One region of the Neobacillus sp. SRL179 genome, then DNA from elsewhere that is predicted to be linked to it. Evidence: a T-box and tRNA genes for the amino acid it is inferred to sense, from the RefSeq annotation. Region 1 holds a T-box; the other holds one or more tRNA genes.

Region 1 (7,768 bases):
AAACGAAGCCTAAGCACGTTCTCTTCACGATCTGTTAAGGTATCAAGTACATCCTCTAGTTGCTCTTTTAACAATTCATATGCAGCGTGTTCAGATGGAGATGTGGCATCCTGATCTTCAATAAAATCTCCTAAGTGGGAATCATCTTCTTCACCTATTGGAGTTTCAAGTGAGACAGGTTCTTGAGCAATTTTTAAAATTTCTCTTACCTTATCTGGTGTTAAATCCATATCCTCACCAATTTCTTCTGGTGTTGGTTCGCGGCCAAGATCTTGAAGTAACTGACGTTGAACACGGATAAGTTTATTAATTGTTTCAACCATGTGTACAGGAATTCGAATGGTCCTTGCTTGGTCAGCAATCGCACGTGTAATCGCTTGTCGAATCCACCACGTTGCATAGGTACTAAATTTAAAGCCTTTTTGGTAATCAAATTTCTCAACGGCTTTAATTAAACCCATATTTCCTTCTTGAATTAAATCAAGGAATAACATGCCACGGCCCACATAACGTTTGGCGATACTGACAACCAATCTTAGGTTTGCCTCTGCAAGGCGCCGTTTAGCTTCTTCGTCACCTTGTTCAATACGAAGCGCCAAATTCTTTTCTTCGTCAGCCGATAACAAATCTACTCGGCCAATTTCTTTCAAGTACATACGAACTGGATCGTTGATTTTTACTCCAGGCGGAACGCTAAGATCATTTAAATCAAATTCTTCTTCCTCTTCTTTGGCTATTTTTTTAATATCTGGGTCTTCCTCATCACCGTCACCGACTAATTCAATTCCTTGGTCTCCAAGGAACTCGTAAAATTCATCCATTTGGTGCGAGTCTAATTCAAAAATAGCCATCTTCTCAGCAATATCATCATAGGCAAGGACACCGATTTTTTTACCCAGCTCAGTTAACTGGTCTTTTACTTGTTCAAGGGTTAATTCATTTTCAACCTCTTTTGAACGGGCTGATTTTTCAGCAGCCATATGTCCCCCTCCTTCCAGCATTAAAGAAACTTAAAATAAATTTATAACAACTTACGCAATTGGTTAATTTCATTACCAATTGCAGCAGCCCTGTGAAAATCATTTTGTCGCTCTGCTTCTTTTAATTCCACTTCTTTTTCTTTTATCTTTAACATCTTTTGATAATTCAACACCTGTTTGATATAATCAGTTAATTCTTGATTTGTTACTTCATCATTGATCGACATCATTTCGATGTTGGCAACCATTCTTCTAAGATTGTCATCTTGAATATAGGTTAAAAACGCACTAGTATCTGGTTCAAAGTGGTCTTCATAAAACCCTAATAGATATGTTATTATTGCTTGGTGCTCATCGCTATTAAACGTGCTTTCTCCAAGTAAATCCTGAACCTTATAAGCCACATCCCGATTTTTTAGCATATGGGCAATTAAACATCTTTCCGCTGTATAATAGGCAGGTTTTAATTCATCCACACGCTTAACAATCACCAACGGTTTAGGCTCAGGGTCATTTTTACCCTTCGATTTTCTTTTTTCTTCAAAAAACATTTGTTTCTGCTGTTGTTGTAAAGTTTGCTGTAATGCTTCTAAAGAAAGAGAAAATTCAGCAGCCAGCTGTCGTAAATAATGATCCCTTTCAACAGCTTTATCTAGTTTGCTGATTTCTTTAATTATCTTTTCGATGTATGCAAGCCGTTCTCCTTCAAATTGAAGATTTTTTCCTCTTCGAAAGTATAGAAATTTGAAGGCCATCCAAGTTAAACTTGCATCCATCACTTCTTTACGGAATTTATCAGCACCATTTTTTTTGATATACTCATCAGGATCCTGTCCATCCGCCATCATGGCAACCTTTATTTGAAAACCAGCATCATGAAGATGGTTACCCGCTCGATAGGCTGCCTCAATTCCGGCTTTATCGGAATCATAACAAATCGTTATGGATTGGACGCTTTGCCGTAAAAGGGCAATATGTTCATCGGTCAAGGAGGTCCCCATTGTTGCAATGCCATTTTCTACGCCAGACCGGTCTGCAGCAATAACATCAGCAAAACCTTCAAATAAAACAGCGTGCTGCATTTTTTTTATACTTGGTTTAGCCAAGTGATAATTATATAAAATTTTACTTTTATTAAAGATTGCTGTTTCGGGACTATTTAAATATTTGGGTTCTTCAGCCCCTAGTGATCTCCCTGAAAAAGCAATCGTATTACCATGACGGTCAAAAATTGGAAACATAATTCGATCCCTAAATCGATCAAAATACGTCTCGTCCCTCTCTCGTTTGATAATTAATCCAGCTTTCTCCATCCATTCTGGTGAAAAATCCCTTTTAGTTAGGAACTTCACGACAAAATCCCATGAATTTAAGGAATAGCCAATTTGAAACTTATCAATCGATTCCTGGGTAAAGCCTCTTCCTAATAAATACTCTAAAGCATGCTGTCCTTCTTTTGTATTTACAAGAAGGTGATGATAAAATTTCCTTAACAGCTCATGTGCGTCCAGCATGGATTGATACTCTTTGGAAACCTTTTTCCCGCCAACAGCTGAAGATAAACTAATTTCAAGTTCAATATTTACCTTCTCAGCGAGTTTGATGGCGGCCTCTTGAAATGATATTCCTTCTAGCTCCATCAAAAAAGAAAATACATTCCCCCCAGCTCCGCATCCAAAGCAATGGAAAATCTGTTTGTCAGGTGATACTGAAAAGGATGGTGTACTCTCTCCATGGAAAGGACATAGTCCGAAGTAATTTCGCCCTTGTTTCTTCAGTTGAACATAGTCGCTGATAACTTCAACTATATCAACAGCCTGACGAATTTGGTCAATCTTTTCTTCGGCAATACGATCTGCCATGAAAACATCTCCATTTGTATTACACGTATTCGGCAGGCAATCATTATATTCCTGCAAATTTCGACAAATTTTTTGTTAATTTTGTCATAAAACTTACTCGATCTTTAGAGTGAAAGAGATTTTGGGCCTTTTCAGTGACAATATCTCCTTACTTGCATGGTTCAAAATGAACAATTCAGCTGCTTCCTTCCCAGTATCAACATATTTCCATGTTGCATATGTAGTCGTCTTATTTTTGACATGGTGATCATAGGAAGCAATAAAAAAACTTCAACGGGAAACTCGGAAGAACTTTCGACAATCTCCTCTTTTAATCGGGCAAGAATCTGTATCGACAAAATAGTCGATTTGCCTTTTACATAAGTATTAATTCTACATCACTCCGCATATTCCTTCTTAAAGAGATAACTTTTATAAAAGGATTTATGTCGAATTTTTTTTATAGGGCTGCCTTGACATCTAACAATAAATAGTTTATTCGTTCCAATGCAACTCTAAACCTAAAAAGATATTTTTTTATCACAATTTTTTATTATAGTACATTTATTATCATTTTGCCATAATTTTTTTCTTCTTTTTTTCAAACATAAAAGACACATAATCAAGATTATGTGTCAAGGTCTGCCCTTATAAATATAATTTAAGATAACATTGGCAGTCTCTTCCACCGCCTTATTTGTTACATCAATTACTGGACAATTAATCTTATTGACCACTTTTTCAAAAAAAGTTAGCTCTTCTTTGATTCTTTCGATATTAGCATAGCTTGCTTGATCATTTAATCCTAATGAAATTAATCGTTCTCTTCTGATATTGTTTAACTTTTCAGGACTGATTTTCAATCCAAAACATTTATTGACTGGAATCTTATAAAGTTCTTCAGGTGGGTCCACTTCTGGGACAAGTGGAACATTTGCCACTTTTAAGCGTTTATGGGCCAAGTATTGTGATAGTGGTGTCTTGGAGGTTCTTGACACTCCAATTAGAACAATATCCGCCTTTAAAAGCCCTCTCGGGTCACGTCCATCGTCATATTTTACCGCAAATTCAATTGCTTCGATTTTTTTAAAGTAATCTTCATCCAGCTTTCTAACCAAGCCTGGTTCACATAATGGTGTTTTCCCGCTAAAAACTTGAATTTGATCGATGATAGGACCAATTAAATCAACTGCTTGGATACCTTCTTCATCTGCTTTTTCCTTCAAATATGTACGAATTTCCGGTTTGACTAGTGTATAAGCAATCATGCCTTTATCATTTGAAACAAGGGACACTACTTCATCAATATGTTCCTTGTCCTCTACATAGGGAAATCTTTTTAATGTCATACCTGAACCATTAAACTGGCTTATTGCAGCTTTTGTCACTAATTCAGCCGTCTCCCCCACTGAATCTGATACAACATAGATGATAGGCAAACTCATTCTCCCAAAACAGCTCCTCTATCAAGATATTTTTTTATTCATCGCCAAGAGCTACAAAGGCTTTGGTAATATTGGTTTTGGTTACTCGGCCAATTACTTCGTACCCATTTTCTGACTTTTTAACAATCGGTAAGGCATCGATTTGTTTTTCAATTAGCTTTTTGGCAACATCAATTAATAAATCTTCCCGTTCACACATTGCTATGTTGGGCATCCTAGTCATAATGATATTGACAGGAATACTTATAAGCTCTTGTTTTCCAATGCTTGCACGAAGTAAATCCTTTCTTGATAAAACACCAACAAGGCTGGAGTTTTGATCAACTACAAATAATGTTCCCACATCCTCAAGAAACATGGTGCAAATCGCATCGTAAACAGATACATTCTCACTTACTACTACAGGAATAGACTGATAATCTTTCACATAAATTTTTTGCAAATTTTCTGTTAATAGTTGAGTACCAGACTTACCCGTATAGAAATAACCAACTCGCGGCCTTGCATCCAAAAATCCAGCCATCGTTAAAATAGCAAGATCCGGCCTTAAGGTCGCCCTAGTTAAACTCAATTGTTCAGCAATTTGCTCCCCTGTAATCGGACCGTTATCTTTAACTATTTGCAATATATGTTCTTGGCGTTTAGTCAGTTCGATTGTCCTCACCACCTTAAAATACCTTTTAACAAAATAAATATATAATTGTCTATAGGGTAATTATATACTACTAACTATTTGAAATCTATTTCCTGTTCACTATAAACAAAAGGCGCGGTTACCCGCGCCTCTTCTTAGAAAGCCATCTTCTCTTGAAGGAAGTTTACAAGCTCTGAAATGGCAACCCGTTTTTGTTCCATCGTGTCCCGATCACGTATCGTAACCATATGGTCTTCTTTTGAATCAAAGTCATACGTAATACAATATGGTGTGCCAATTTCATCATGGCGGCGGTACCGTTTACCAATTGAACCCGCTTCATCATAATCCACAGTGAAATACTTAGATAAAGTGGCAAATACCTCTTTTGCCTCCTCAGACAATTTTTTTGATAAAGGAAGAATGGCTGCTTTAAACGGCGCCAAGGCTGGGTGGAAATGCATAACAGTTCTTGATGTACCATCCTCTAATTGCTCCTCATCGTAGGCATCTATTAAAAATGCAAGTGTGACGCGATCTGCACCAAGTGATGGTTCAATACAGAATGGGACATACTTTTCGTTTGTTTCTGGGTCAAGGTAATGGAAATCTTCACCTGAAAACTCCATATGTTGTTTTAAATCATAATCAGTCCTTGATGCCACACCCCATAATTCTCCCCAGCCGAATGGGAATTTAAATTCAAAGTCCGTCGTTGCGTTACTATAATGGGAAAGTTCATCTTCGGAATGATCGCGAAGTCTTAAATTCTCTTTTGTCAGTCCTAATGACAGTAACCATTGTTCTGCATATTGCTTCCAGTAATCGAACCATTTTAGCTCATCACCTGGTTTACAGAAAAATTCAAGTTCCATTTGTTCAAACTCTCTAGTACGGAAGGTAAAATTACCTGGAGTTATTTCATTACGGAAACTTTTTCCTATTTGTGCAATCCCAAATGGTAATTTCTTTCTCATTGTCCGTTGTACATTTTTAAAATTAACAAAAATACCTTGTGCCGTTTCTGGGCGAAGGAAGATTTCGTTTGTACTAGTTTCTGTTACGCCTTGGAAAGTTTTAAACATTAAATTGAATTGACGAATCCCTGTAAAATCATGGCTGCCACAATCAGGGCAGGCAATCTGATGTTCTTTAATGAGTTCTTCCATTTTTTCAAATGGTAATCCATCAACAACCATTTCGATTCCTTTTGCTTCAAGTGCATTTTCAATTAATTTATCTGCACGGTGACGAGCTTTACAATTTTTACAATCAATCATCGGATCATTAAAGTTACCAATATGGCCAGATGCTTCCCAAGTTCTTGGGTTCATTAGGATACTTGCATCTAAGCCCACATTGTAAGGGGACTCTTGAACAAATTTTTTCCACCAAGCTTGCTTTATATTATTTTTAAATTCGACGCCTAAAGGGCCGTAATCCCAAGTGTTTGCAAGACCTCCATATATCTCTGAACCTGGAAAGATAAATCCTCTGTGCTTGGCGTGCGAAACAATTTGATCCATTGTTACATTCATTTTTTTTGCTCCTTTTCATTAAAAATAAAAAACTCTCGCCTCTATGCTTAAATTTAAGCATAGGGACGAGAGTTACCCGCGGTTCCACCCTATTTGCTGCTAAAAAAGCAGCCTCCTTGAATGTGTTGTGTCAAAACAACAACTTATCGCTCAGGAACGCCTTCATTGGGACTCTATACCCTAGCTCACACCATCCTAGGTTCGCTTCTATAGAGAGGACCAATTACTACTTTCCGTCACAGCAACTATTTTATTAATTAAAGAAATAGTAACGAAAACTCCAAACATTGTCAACAAGTTGGTTATAAGAGATTTCGAAATTGATCCATTGAATCTAAAAACTTCTTTGTTTTGAGATGAAGACCTGAGTATTCTTCATAATAGGCTGTTATAACTTTTTTTAATTCAGCCTTTGTTTCTTCTTTAACAGAAATATTTCCTAACCTTGAAAGATCAATATGATAAAAGAGCCGTAATAATTTTACTGCAGCTGGTGATAATTTAAAATGATAAGGATCCTTACCTAGACAACGATGGCAAATTAATCCACCTTCACGAATCGAAAAAGAAAAATGTCCGTCTGTACTCCCACAAACGGAACACTGATTTAAAATAGGGTGCATACCCATTACATTTAACATTTTCATCTCATATATATTCATGAGAATATCCGGGTCGTAGCCTTCATTCATGTAATGTAATGTTTGAAAAAGCAATTCAAAATGGTAGGGATTGGGCTTATGATCTTCTGTACATTTATCGGTTAATTCAACAATATAACTTGCATACGCCGTTAAAAAGATATCTTCCCCTATTGAACGCATAGAAGTATTAATTTCCCCTTGCTGTAAACTCCCTAGGCCAGACCCTCTTTGCAATAGAAAATATCCATGTGTAAAAAGCTGGGTAATGGCGGAAAGACGGCTATTAGGCTTTTTGGCTCCACGAGCCATTACACCAATCTTTCCCCATTCCCTTGTATATAGGGTCACTATTTTATTATTTTCACCATAATCTGTCGTTCTAATCACGATGCCTTCACATTTCTGAAGCATCATTGTCACCTTCTTAAATTACGCAAAAACAAACTTATGAAACGGGAAAATCTATTTGTGCTAGCTCTTCACTCTGATTTCCGGGTATTTCTTGGTTTTCCTTCTCAAGTTCTTTGAAGAGAAGATATGTGTCAATATTACCTGTCTGAAGGAATACTTTCCACGTAAAATCCATCATCGAAAACCCCACCTTTCATTATTTAGACTAGCCTAAAGTTACTCCCAAACCTTATTAATATCATAGCCTGCCTTAGCTAAAATCATAAGACGAAATA
Region 2 (7,768 bases), 2.2 Mb from region 1:
GCGGCCATTACGGCATTTTGTGCAGCTAATGCTGTATCGATTAGAGCGACCATAAATTTTTCTGTACTTTCTAGTGCAGGGGTAACATTTTTTTGCTCTCTTTCCCCAATTACAGTATGTCGATAAAGATCTGCACAGAAAACAAAAAAGTGACCATTTTTTGCAACGTATTCCTGATTCCCAGCTAGTTCAGCTAATCTTTCCTTCTTTTCCTTATCTTTAATTCCTATAATGGAATATGCTTGTATAAAACTAGATGTTGCGGCTGCTTGGGCACAAGATACGATTGTTTTAATCTGCTCATCTGTTAACGGCTTGTCCTCAAAATAACGGATAGAGCGATGATTGAGAATGGTTGCAATGACCTCATTCATGGGCTTTCCTCCTTTCTTTTTTAAAAAGAGACCCATGTTGTGGGCCTCTGTATTTTATTTGAGATGTGGATAGTCTTGTTGCCGCAATGCTTCATAAATAAGAATCGCAGCAGTATTAGATAAATTTAAGGAGCGAATATTTTCATTCATTGGAATTCTCATCACTGTATCCTTATTCTTTTCAATAACATCCTTTGGCAAACCTGTAGTTTCCCGCCCAAAAATAAAATAATAATCTTTAGACGGGTCACTATAATCAAAGTCAGTAAAATGCTTTTGGCCAAACCTCGTTATATAAAAAAACTTTCCACCTGCATTTTTTTCATAAAACTCGTCTAAGGAATCATAGGAAGTAATAGTAACGTATTGCCAATAATCCAATCCCGCTCTTTTTAACATCTTATCATCCGTTGAAAAGCCGAAGGGCCGAATGAGATGTAAACTAGTGTCAGTTCCTGCACAAGTTCGAGCGATGTTGCCAGTATTAGAAGGGATTTGTGGCTGATATAAAACTATATGGTTAGACAAAAAATTCACCTCTGATAAAAACTCTAAAGGCAATTATACCACTCTGACTTATGCTTTCAAGAATCATGCGTCCATGATGGAATAAAATTTATATTTGATATTGGGTGTATAGGCCGATGAGTCCTCATATGCCCAGTACCGCATCCGGCTATTATACGTATGGGCATTCACTAAAGGCATTCCATCAGCATCTTTACCTGTAACAATGGTATTATGGTTAAACCGTCCATCCCCTTCAAAATCATAGCAAATAACGTCTCCCAATAATAACTGCTCAGGGCTACTGACTTCCCTAGCCCTTAAGCCACTTTTGGAATTAGGTAAGTATAAGCGCAGAGAATTGGCAATGGCCCAACTATAGCTCCAGTTATTTGTTCGTAACCACCAGCCGGAACCACGATTAGGATAGCCTCTCATCGGTGCCCCGCCAACATGCAGACATTGGGAGATAAAGTTAGTACAATCATTTTCAAATTTTTTATATGCAGGATTATAGCTGTTCCACCAGCGTTCCGCGTATTGGACAGCTTTCAAACGATTATATTGATAGCTCAACCGTTCATCATAGTCAGGAAGGTCAGGTAGAATGGGTTCATGATCTAAATCTTGGTCAAGGTTCGGAACGATTTCCTCATCCATCACCAATGCTTCTTTATAAAACTTAGCCACTCTGTCTTCCAATTCTTCTTCCATATATATTTTGTCCTTTTGCTTTATTAAATACTGATAATGGGTTTGGTAGTGTATCGTTTGAAATTCCTCTTCAGTGGATACCTCCATTATTTTTCCTGCTGCCTTTACTTTTACAATTTCTGCAGACCTTTTTGCTAGTAAAGCTAGTTTCTGTTCAGCTTTAGGAAAAAATATTTTTAGGTTTCGCTTATTGGAAACAAATTGATCTAATCTCTTTTCAAATAAATCCTGAAGTAGTTCTTGCATTAATACTCCTCCCCTCTTTTCATTCATATGAGGGGAGAAAGAAATTAACCATAAAAAAAGGGCTAAACCAAAATTGGTTTGGTCCTTATCCTTGAATGAGGCTTAATCCCTTTTCAATTTCTGTTTGGACATTACTATCTGATTCACTGTCTTTTGCTTTTAATAATGCCGCACGAGCGGTCATTCCGCCAATCTTTCCTAATGCCCAGGCAGCGGTTCCTCTTGAAACTGGACTTGCTTCATTTTCTAATACTTTGATTAAGTCAGGTATGGCCGTTTCATCTTTAAAATGGGCAAGTGCAATGATTGCATTCCGTTGGATTGGCTTTTTTCCTCTCCATGATCCTGAAACAGTGCCAAACTTATTTTTAAATTCACGATTGCTTAAAGTTAGGATAGGTTTTAATAACGGTTTTGTTACTTCCGGATCTGATTCCATTTCACTATGAAAGTGAAAGTTTTTCCCCTTATTCGCCGGGCACGCTGTTTGACAGGAATCACAGCCATAGACACGGTTACCAATCTTCTCCCTAAATTCGTCTGGGATAAATCCTTTTGTTTGTGTTAAGAAGGAAATACAACGCTGAGCATTAATCTGTCCGCCTTGGACCAAAGCTCCTGTTGGACATGCCTCTAAACATTTAGTGCAAGAACCACATTGGTCTTCGATTGGAGTGTCAGACTCAAAAGGGATACTTGTAATCATTTCACCAATATAAACATATGAGCCAAATTCAGGAGTAATAATCGCACAGTTCTTCCCGCTCCAGCCAATCCCCGCGCGTTCTGCAACAGCTCGATCGGAAAGTTCTCCCGTATCGACCATTGATTTTAAGCGTGCCTCAGGGACCTTCAATAAAATAAAATCCTCCAGCTTTTTAAGTCTGTCCTTAAGGATATGATGATAATCAAGTCCCCAGGAGGATCTGCTAAATATGCCCCTCCTCTCACCCTTCTTGCCTTTCACCGATTCTGTCATTTTGGATGGGTAGGCTAAGGCAATTGAAATGATCGAACGTGGTTCTTCAAGCAGCATTGAAGGTGTGACACGTTTATCAATATCCGGTTCTTCAAAACCCGATTGATAGCCGAGTTCCTGCTGTCTCACTAATCTATTTTTCAATTCCATAAATGGCTCAGCCGTTGTAAAACCAATTTTATCAATTCCAATTTCTTTACTGTAGCTGATAAGTTCTGCTTTGAATTTACTTACATCCACCTGAATCCCTCCTCTCTACCATTGTTCATCTATTTAAGTTGTTAAAGTTATTAGTAGCACATCTATTTATGATAAACTATTTTCAATAAATTTTGGAGGTGGAATGGTTGGAAATTCAACTTTCATCAGTGATTACTGAGCTTTTTCCTCATTTTAAGCTTGGGGTAATTGAATACCATAATATAACGGTAGGATCTTCACCTCAAATGATTAAAGGCAGGCTCCAGCTTTTTCAAGAATCAATCTTTTTTGATTTAGAAGATGCTCATGTTACAGACCTGCCTGGCATACAAGAATGGCGAGCCATTTTTAAAACAATTGGTAAAGACCCCAACCGCTATCGGCCTTCTTCTGAAGCATTATTTCGCAGAGTTCAAAAACAAAATTATCTTTCTTCTGTTCACAGTGCGATTGATATTAATAATTTTTTCTCCTTGCAGTATCAAGTGCCAATTGGCATCTACGATCTTGATTTAATGCAGGGACCAGTGGAAACCCGTATCGGTGAAGCGGGTGAGTCGTACTTGGGTCTTAACGGAAGAACGAACTCCTTAGACCAACTTATTATAGCTTCTGATCAACTCGGACCGTTTGGAAGTCCTTTTGTCGACTCCGAAAGAACCCAAGTAACAGTTGCTACTAAAAATGCCATGCAGCTCATTTACCTGCGACCCACGACTGATTACGAAAAGGCTCAAAAGCTCACTGAATCATTAATGAACATGTTTACTCAGGTCCATGGGGGAGATAGTTCCTTCAAAATTATTGGATGCCGTTAGGGGCATCTTTTTTTATATAAAGTTAAGTAACATAGTTGATTATTAGGATTATTCCTTCATAGACTTGATGAAAGACTAATCAGGCGAGTTTCCGATGCGATTAGTCCCTCATTGGCTGGATGCAAAATCAACATCTTCTTTTACAAAGCCAATATAAAAAAACGCAATGCATCGTTCTCTTATGTAACGATACACTGCGTTAGTTAATATGTATGGAGCGGGTGATGGGAATCGAACCCACTACATCAGCTTGGAAGGCTGAGGTTTTACCAGTAAACTACACCCGCATTTTTGTTGAAATATGTGTCAAAGTGATGAATGAACTGACTTAAATAATATTACACATTACTACGTTAATCGTCAAGTAGATTTTGCGAAATTTGTCGATTTTTCATTCTAGTGAATAAAAATGCTCCCTTTGAATGGATTTGAAAGACCCAATTTGAACATATTATGAGGGTTATCTATAGTTATTTAGGAGGTTGCTATGAAAGCAATTATTATTGATGAATATGGCGGGAAAGACCAGATAAAGGAAAGGGAGATTCAAAAACCTTCACCTGGACAAGATCAAGTAATTATTAAGCTCCATGCCAGCTCTATAAACCCTATCGATTGGAAGCTGCGTGAAGGATATTTAAGAGGAATGCTGCCTTTTGAATTTCCAATTATATTAGGCTGGGATGCAGCTGGGACAGTCGATATGCTTGGTGAAAATGTCCTTAATTTTAAAAAAGGTGATCGGGTATTTGCCAGACCAGAAACAACTAATAGAGGAACCTATGCAGAATATACCGCCGTTGACGCTCATCTGCTCGCAAAAATTCCCGATTCAATAAGTTTTGAAGAAGCAGCTTGTGTTCCACTCGCTGGATTAACGGCATGGCAATGCCTTTTTGATTTTGGACAAGTCAAACGAGGTGATAAGGTGCTGATTCATGCAGGAGCCGGCGGCGTTGGAACATTTGCCATTCAATTTGCTAAAAATGCCGGTGCCTATGTTGCCACAACAGCAGGAACCCATAATATCGAATTTTTAAAATCACTTGGTGCAGATGTGGTTATTGATTATAAAAAAGAGGATTTTGAAACAGTTCTTCACGATTTTGATTTTGTACTTGATTCCTTAGGAGGAGAGAATCAGGAAAAGAGCTTTAGCATTCTAAAGGAAGGCGGAAAACTAGCATCTATTGTTTCTGAACCAGACAAAGAAAAAGCTGGAATGAAAAAAATAGAATCCAGATTGGTTTGGCTTATTCCAAACGGAGAACAGCTAGGAATAATCGCTGACCTGTTAGAGCAAAAGAAAGTTAAAGTCATTATCGGACACAGATTCCCCTTAAGTGAGGAGGGAATTAAAGAGGCTCACGCCCTTAGTGAAAGCCACCATGCCAAGGGGAAAATTGTTATTAATATAAGTTAAAATAAAGAAATAAAAAACGTCCCTTACAAAATGTAAGGGACGCTTTTCCCACTGCTTGGCAAGCAGTCTCATTATACCGGTGGTCGGGGTCGAACCGACACTCCTCACGGAACACGATTTTGAGTCGTGCGCGTCTGCCAATTCCGCCACACCGGCGTAATTAATTTTTTGTAAAGCAATGCCGAGGACCGGAATCGAACCGGTACGGTAGTCACCTACCGCAGGATTTTAAGTCCTGTGCGTCTGCCAGTTCCGCCACCCCGGCGTATTAAAAAAACTGGACTTATTAAATCAATATGGAGGCGGCAACCGGATTCGAACCGGTGGTAAAGGTTTTGCAGACCTCTGCCTTACCACTTGGCTATGCCGCCATATAAGATATATTGGAGCGGAAGACGGGATTCGAACCCGCGACCCCCACCTTGGCAAGGTGATGTTCTACCACTGAACTACTTCCGCAAATTGGCTGGGCTAGCTGGATTCGAACCAACGCATGTCGCAGTCAAAGTGCGATGCCTTACCGCTTGGCTATAGCCCAATGTTAATATATATTAGTTCTATATTCAAGATAAATTTTATGGGGCGGCTGATGGGAATCGAACCCACGAATGCCTGAACCACAATCAGGTGCGTTAACCACTTCGCCACAGCCGCCATAATAAAATTGTTTGGCAGGGGTAGTAGGAATTGAACCCACACCAAAGGTTTTGGAGACCTTCGTTCTACCTTTAAACTATACCCCTATAAATGGTGGAGGGGGACGGATTCGAACCGCCGAACCCGGAGGGAGCGGATTTACAGTCCGCCGCGTTTAGCCACTTCGCTACCCCTCCACATATAATATTCATTTTGCCAGCAACAAGTGCCGACGAGAGGAATCGAACCCCCAACCTACTGATTACGATTCAGTTGCTCTACCAATTGAGCTACATCGGCAAAAGCTAAAATAAATGGTGGCTCAGGACGGAATCGAACCGCCGACACAAGGATTTTCAGTCCTTTGCTCTACCGACTGAGCTACTGAGCCAACATATGGCGGTCTGGACGGGACTCGAACCCGCGACCTCCTGCGTGACAGGCAGGCATTCTAACCAACTGAACTACCAGACCATATTGCGGGGACAGGATTTGAACCTGTGACCTTCGGGTTATGAGCCCGACGAGCTACCGGACTGCTCCACCCCGCGACAATAATAATATTGCTATTTAAAATTATGGTGGAGGATGACGGGATCGAACCGCCGACCCTCTGCTTGTAAGGCAGATGCTCTCCCAGCTGAGCTAATCCTCCAAATGGTGACCCCTACGGGACTCGAACCCGTGTTACCTCCGTGAAAGGGAGGTGTCTTAACCGCTTGACCAAGGGGCCAGATAATAATTATTTTATGGCGGAGAGCAAGGGATTTGAACCCTTGAGACAGGGTTACCCGCCTACACGATTTCCAATCGTGCTCCTTCGGCCACTCGGACAGCTCTCCATAAAAATGGCTCCGCAGGTAGGACTCGAACCTACGACCGATCGGTTAACAGCCGATAGCTCTACCACTGAGCTACTGCGGAATAATAAGATTACAGCCTGGCAACGTCCTACTCTCACAGGGACGCGTGTCCCAACTACCATCGGCGCTGAGAAGCTTAACTTCCGTGTTCGGTATGGGAACGGGTGTGACCTTCTCGCCTTAATTACCAGACTATTTATTCGACACTATTTTATTATAATGTCTTTTTCATATTTTTCAAGAGAAAATTGAAATTTTTTCATTCCCTCAAAACTAGATAATGCAGAAGAAGTTTGTAAAATCGAATTCACCTAATATAAATGGTTAAGTCCTCGAACGATTAGTATCAGTCAGCTCCACATGTCGCCATGCTTCCACCTCTGACCTATCAACCTGATCATCTTTCAGGGTTCTTACTAGCTTGACGCTATGGGAAATCTCATCTTGAGGGGGGCTTCATGCTTAGATGCTTTCAGCACTTATCCCGTCCGCACATAGCTACCCAGCGATGCCTTTGGCAAGACAACTGGTACACCAGCGGTGCGTCCATCCCGGTCCTCTCGTACTAAGGACAGCTCCTCTCAAATTTCCTGCGCCCACGACGGATAGGGACCGAACTGTCTCACGACGTTCTGAACCCAGCTCGCGTACCGCTTTAATGGGCGAACAGCCCAACCCTTGGGACCGACTACAGCCCCAGGATGCGATGAGCCGACATCGAGGTGCCAAACCTCCCCGTCGATGTGGACTCTTGGGGGAGATAAGCCTGTTATCCCCGGGGTAGCTTTTATCCGTTGAGCGATGGCCCTTCCATGCGGAACCACCGGATCACTAAGCCCGACTTTCGTCCCTGCTCGACTTGTAGGTCTCGCAGTCAAGCTCCCTTGTGCCTTTACACTCTACGAATGATTTCCAACCATTCTGAGGGAACCTTTGGGCGCCTCCGTTACTCTTTAGGAGGCGACCGCCCCAGTCAAACTGCCCACCTGACACTGTCTCCCACCCCG

What was found. A T-box is a leader RNA that pairs with one kind of tRNA and senses whether it is charged. The one in region 1 lies ahead of AC4E8C_RS16955 (glycine--tRNA ligase), so its partner is inferred to be a tRNA-Gly.
Region 2: it has a tRNA-Gly gene. The T-box ahead of AC4E8C_RS16955 (glycine--tRNA ligase) is inferred to sense a tRNA for this amino acid. The anticodon was not compared.

The regions. Positions count from the first base shown of each region.
Region 1 covers NZ_OZ481792.1:3,415,502-3,423,269, forward strand. Annotated here, with positions in the region: gene rpoD (RNA polymerase sigma factor RpoD) at 1-980, opposite strand, end outside; gene dnaG (DNA primase) at 1,022-2,842, opposite strand; gene AC4E8C_RS16945 (pyruvate, water dikinase regulatory protein) at 3,457-4,266, opposite strand; gene ccpN (transcriptional regulator CcpN) at 4,301-4,933, opposite strand; gene AC4E8C_RS16955 (glycine--tRNA ligase) at 5,056-6,438, opposite strand; T-box leader at 6,497-6,687, opposite strand; gene recO (DNA repair protein RecO) at 6,741-7,493, opposite strand; gene AC4E8C_RS16965 (YqzL family protein) at 7,528-7,671, opposite strand.
Region 2 covers NZ_OZ481792.1:1,188,719-1,196,486, reverse strand. Annotated here, with positions in the region: gene nfsA (oxygen-insensitive NADPH nitroreductase) at 1-374, opposite strand, end outside; gene trmL (tRNA (uridine(34)/cytosine(34)/5-carboxymethylaminomethyluridine(34)-2'-O)-methyltransferase TrmL) at 429-902, opposite strand; gene AC4E8C_RS05865 (amidase domain-containing protein) at 966-1,841, opposite strand; gene queG (tRNA epoxyqueuosine(34) reductase QueG) at 1,927-3,060, opposite strand; gene AC4E8C_RS05855 (B3/B4 domain-containing protein) at 3,168-3,839, shown strand; tRNA gene AC4E8C_RS05850 (tRNA-Gly) at 4,053-4,126, opposite strand; gene AC4E8C_RS05845 (NADP-dependent oxidoreductase) at 4,327-5,262, shown strand; tRNA gene AC4E8C_RS05840 (tRNA-Leu) at 5,337-5,418, opposite strand; tRNA gene AC4E8C_RS05835 (tRNA-Leu) at 5,442-5,527, opposite strand; tRNA gene AC4E8C_RS05830 (tRNA-Cys) at 5,560-5,633, opposite strand; tRNA gene AC4E8C_RS05825 (tRNA-Gly) at 5,647-5,721, opposite strand; tRNA gene AC4E8C_RS05820 (tRNA-Gln) at 5,726-5,800, opposite strand; tRNA gene AC4E8C_RS05815 (tRNA-His) at 5,841-5,916, opposite strand; tRNA gene AC4E8C_RS05810 (tRNA-Trp) at 5,932-6,005, opposite strand; tRNA gene AC4E8C_RS05805 (tRNA-Tyr) at 6,011-6,095, opposite strand; tRNA gene AC4E8C_RS05800 (tRNA-Thr) at 6,126-6,198, opposite strand; tRNA gene AC4E8C_RS05795 (tRNA-Phe) at 6,214-6,289, opposite strand; tRNA gene AC4E8C_RS05790 (tRNA-Asp) at 6,296-6,372, opposite strand; tRNA gene AC4E8C_RS05785 (tRNA-Met) at 6,376-6,449, opposite strand; tRNA gene AC4E8C_RS05780 (tRNA-Val) at 6,478-6,553, opposite strand; tRNA gene AC4E8C_RS05775 (tRNA-Glu) at 6,557-6,631, opposite strand; tRNA gene AC4E8C_RS05770 (tRNA-Ser) at 6,649-6,740, opposite strand; tRNA gene AC4E8C_RS05765 (tRNA-Asn) at 6,748-6,822, opposite strand; rRNA gene rrf (5S ribosomal RNA) at 6,837-6,953, opposite strand; rRNA gene AC4E8C_RS05755 (23S ribosomal RNA) at 7,082-7,768, opposite strand, start outside.